One region of the Microbacterium sp. MRS-1 genome, then DNA from elsewhere that is predicted to be linked to it. Evidence: predicted binding sites of a transcription regulator. Region 1 holds the regulator's gene; the other holds the start of a gene.
What was found. The regulator HspR, encoded in region 1, represses chaperone genes until heat shock. The targets are predictions, from matches to a motif close to AAGTTGAGTCNNNNNGACTCAACTT.

Region 1 (2,198 bases):
CCCGGCACCGGCAGCGGCGGCTTCGAGGACGTCTTCAGCCGTTTCGGCCAGTCCCGGGGGTCGGCGCAGTCGGCCGACTTCGACGACCTGTTCTCGATGTTCGGCCAGGGCGGGTTCACACAGGGCGGCGGCTTCGGCTCCGGGCGCTTCGGGCAGCCGACCGGCGGCTTCCGAGGGTACGGCGGACCGCAGCGCGGCGCGGACGTGACCGCGCGGACGACGCTCGACTTCCAGACCGCCGTCAAGGGTGAGACCATCACTCTCGCCGGCGAGGACGGCAAGCCGTTCAAGGTGAAGATCCCCGCCGGTGTCGCCGACGGCCAGAAGATCCGGCTGCGCGGCCGCGGCCGCCCGTCGCCCGATGGCGGCGAGCCCGGGGACATCGTCGTGAGCGTCACGGTGCGACCGCACCCCGTGTTCACCCGCGACGGGCTGAACCTGCGCGTCACCGTTCCGGTGACCTTCACGGAAGCCGCGCTGGGCGCCACCATCGAGGTGCCGACCCTGGGTGGCGACCCCGTCAAGCTGCGGGTCGCCCCGGGAACGCCCTCCGGGCGCGTGCTGCGCGTGAAGGGCCGCGGCGTGCACACCGCGAAGGGCACCGGTGATCTTCTCGCCGAGGTCCAGGTCGCCGTGCCGTCGCACCTCGACGAGCAGGCGAAGGAAGCACTGCAGCGCTTCCACGAGCTGGAGCCGAAGGAGAACCCGCGCGCCGACCTCATGGCCAAGGCCCGAGAGTGAGCATGGTCGACGAGCACCCCGATGAGGAAGCGCCGATCTTCGCGATCGCCGTCGCGGCGGAGCTTGCCGGCATGCACCCGCAGACCCTCCGTCAGTACGATCGGCTGGGCCTCGTCGTTCCCGGGCGCACGCAGGGCGGGTCGCGGCGGTATTCGCTGCGGCACGTGAAGCAGTTGCGCGAGGTGGGCTCCCTCTCGGCCGAGGGCATGAGTCTGCCGGCGATCTCGCGCCTGATCGAGCTCGAGAACGAGGCGCGCGGACTGCGCCGTCGCGTCGCCGAACTCGAGCAGCGTCTGCAGGAAGAGCTGGCTCGTCGCTCCCGCGTCTTCGCGGCGGGGGCGACGGGATCGGTCGTGACCCTCCGCCACGGCACGCGCGTGCGTCGGGCGACCGAGGTGGTGCTGTGGCGTCCGCTTCCGTCGGCGGATGCCGAGTCCGACGACTAGACGCTACGACGCGGTGCCGCCGGCGACGGCATCCAGGAAGGCGCCGTAGTCCGCCCGCGAAAGGGCGGCGTAGGCGTACGCCCACTCGACGATCGCCTCGGCGCACGCGCGCCCCTCACCGAGGTACCCGATGACCTTCGCGGCGTTCGGGGACTGGCCGTGGGCCCGGGCCAACACCGTCGCACAGGCCTGAGCGTAGCGACGGAACGGGCCGTCCTCGAGCGTTTCGGCGTCGATGCCGCCCTTCATGTCGCGGAACTGGCGCACGTAGTAGTCGGCGCGCTCACCGCGGAAGTGTCCGAGGAACGGGTCGGACGACCCCTGCAGAATGCGCTGCAGCGCCACGACACGCCCGCCCTGACCGTGACGGTCGACGAACGCCGTGAGCTCCTCCGGCTGTGCGCAGCTGCCGTACTGCTCGAGCACGCTGCGCCCCGCCCCTTTCACCTGCGTCAGCAGTGCCCACGCTGCCCACCCCGACGACCCGACGCGCCGGCGGCCGCCACCTCGGGCGTGACGCGCGTCAGCGTCGGAGGCTGCTCGACGAAGCGAAGTCGTGCGCGTCGCCGCAGGAGGCGACGAGGATGTCGGTGCGCGCTCCGGAGGCGAGGTCGTCCGCCATCAGCGCTGCCGTGCCCCGGTAGAACGCGAAGGGGCTGGCGGACATCAGCTCATCGCGGAGGGGCAGGAGCTCGGCGACCCGCGTGGCGGCCCGTGACAGGGTTCGTCGGGGGACGCTCCCGCTCGCTCATAACGCCACGATAGCGGCCGATGCCGGCGCGATCGGAGGACGCGATCAGTGGTCGGCGTCGAGGTCGAACAGCTCGATCTGGCGCACACGCACCGCGCGCGCCGCTCGGACGCGCACGGCGCGCGCGGCGAGAGCGTCCGTGAAGCGGAAGGGGGTCGTCCGATCGGCGGCGAGCGGCGTCGGAGCCGTGACCTCGGCCGCGTGCCACGACGTCCCGTCGGCGGACCACTCCCACTCCAGCGCGTCGTCGCCCACCGCGT
Region 2 (2,198 bases), on a different contig from region 1:
CGTCGTGGAGTGCTGAGCGCCGCGAGCGCCTGCCGCGGTTCAGTTGGCGTTCGCGCCGGAAATCGCGATGTGATTACCGGCGCAAGCGTCAACCGAGCAGCCGATCACGCGTGCCAACCTCGGCGTGCGAGGGCGGCGCGGACCAGCGCGACTCCCCGCGAGGGATCGTGTCGGATGTGCGCGGCGCTCAGGCGCACAACATCCCAGCCGAGGTTCGCGTAGTCGGAGTACTTCTCGAGGTCGCGCACCCACTGGCGACGCGAGGTGCGGTGGTGATCGCCCTCGATCTCGACCGCGACCCGGTGCGTCACGAACGCGCCATCGCTGATGCCGAGCAGCCGACCGTCGGGCGCGCGCACCTCCACGTCGAGCTCGGGCTCCGGCAGGCCCGTCCCGATGAGCGACAGTCGCCAGTCCGTCTCGAGCGGCGACATGCTGCCGGTGCGCAGCAGGGGAAGCGCGGCACGGAGCTTCGCGATTCCGCAACGGCGGCCTGCGGAGACAGCCGCGGCCAGCTTCTCGAGTCCGGCGTGTTGAGCGTCGGGCAGACGCCGCCCCCCTCCGTCGCGGGGCACGCGGATGATCGCATCACCGATCACCACCAGGTCTCGAACCGTGTGCTCGCGGGCGAGCATCGCCCAGGCGGAGGCGGGCGTCGCGACCGGAAGGCCCGCCCGGACGGTGGTGTGAACGAGCATCGGGCTGATCTGCACGGCGGTGATGCCCGTCCGCCGGAGCGCACGGTGTGGCGCGGGAACGGCGACGTCGAGGTCGGCGGATGCCGCGGCATCCGCGTCGGGGAAGGGGAGCCCGTGGATCGCGAGCGCCGTCGTCCCGGTGTAGAACGCAGGGGGCGGCAGCACGAGTGCGTGGGCGCGGACGCGACCCAGGATGTTGCGCCGGGCGATCTCGTCCGGCGTGTCCTCGCCGTGCGGTGCGTCGCCGTCCGTGTCGCGCCGGACGTGGACTCCGCGGAACGGTGCGTCGAGGTCGCGAGCCGAGAGGCGCCCGCGAGTGACGCCGGCCGTCGACGCGTCGGCGGCGGTGAACACCTGCGGCAATGTCGGCGGAAGTGGTCGGGGTGAGCGCGGCATGCGCTCATGATGGGCCCATCTCCTGATGCCGTGGCCACCGTCCGCGGGTTCGTGGAGAACTTGCGCTGTTACCGAACGTGGGGAGGAAGGGTTCCGTGTGCTGAAGGGGCGGTGGTGCCGGAAACAGCAGTGCGGCTTCCGGCGCGAGGGCCAGGTGAGCGCCGCGCGCGGGTGCGCGCGTTCGCCGTGCGTGAACTCTTGGCACTCTCCTGGGTCGAGTGCTAATCTGAAGTTAGTTGAGTCGATGAGGCTCAACTTTGACAGACCATCACAGTGACACACGACAAGGAGAGAACAATGGCCACGTATGACCCGTTCCGTGACCTCGACCGCATCGCGTCGGGCCTCTTCGACACGCGCCGGGGACCCCGCCGGATGCCGATGGACCTCTACCGCGACGGCGACCGCTACGTCCTGAGCGCCGACCTTCCGGGCATCGACCCGGGCTCGGTCGACATCGATGTGGACGGCCAGCTGCTGACCATCCGCGCCGAGCGCACCCTCAGCGAGGGCGACGGGGTGAAGTGGATCACGCGCGAGCGTGAGACCGCGAGCTTCCTGCGCCAGCTGAACCTCGGTCAGGGAATCGACACCGATGGCATCGCCGCCACCTACAGCAACGGCGTGCTGACGGTCACGATCCCGGTGAGCGAGAAGGCGAAGCCGCGCAAGGTCCAGGTCGTCGCCGATGGCGCGGCGCCGACGATCCAGGCGCACGAATCCGCGCAGGAGCCGCAGCCGGTCGAGCAGTAATCCCGCACCGCGCGCAGCCGCCCCGTGTCCGCGAGGACCGGGGCGGTTCGTGCGCGCACGCTAGTGTCGAAGCACCCCGCCGGAAGCACCAGCACTCGGAACGTCAGCAAGGATGCCGATGACCGCACCCCCCGTCGCGCGCGAGCGCGAGATCACCGAACCCGTCTCCCTCACCGGCCGCGACGGCCGCCTCAACCCTGCGGCGATCGGCTTCGCCCGCTCGCCGCTCATCGACACCCGTGGCATCGGGCGCGGACGTTTCGTCCGCTCGTGGGGGCGCAACAAGCGCTGGGAGTACTGGAACGTCATGACGCCCACGCACATCGTCTCGCTCACGGTGTCGTCGCTGGA

Region 2: a site for HspR is predicted at 1,328-1,352, ahead of AS96_RS08390 (Hsp20/alpha crystallin family protein). Genes of this name have one in related genera too.

What each region holds. Positions count from the first base shown of each region.
Region 1 is NZ_JAUF01000020.1:26,788-28,985, reverse strand. Features, by position in the region: gene AS96_RS05660 (DnaJ C-terminal domain-containing protein) at 1-741, shown strand, start outside; gene AS96_RS05655 (heat shock protein transcriptional repressor HspR) at 744-1,187, shown strand; gene AS96_RS15665 (DUF2252 family protein) at 1,191-1,613, opposite strand; gene AS96_RS15660 (DUF2252 family protein) at 1,711-1,854, opposite strand; gene AS96_RS05645 (glycoside hydrolase domain-containing protein) at 1,984-2,198, opposite strand, start outside.
Region 2 is NZ_JAUF01000037.1:48,233-50,430, forward strand. Features, by position in the region: gene AS96_RS08380 (L-serine ammonia-lyase, iron-sulfur-dependent, subunit alpha) at 1-16, shown strand, start outside; gene AS96_RS08385 (hypothetical protein) at 105-1,094, opposite strand; gene AS96_RS08390 (Hsp20/alpha crystallin family protein) at 1,392-1,847, shown strand; gene AS96_RS08395 (DUF2804 domain-containing protein) at 1,966-2,198, shown strand, end outside.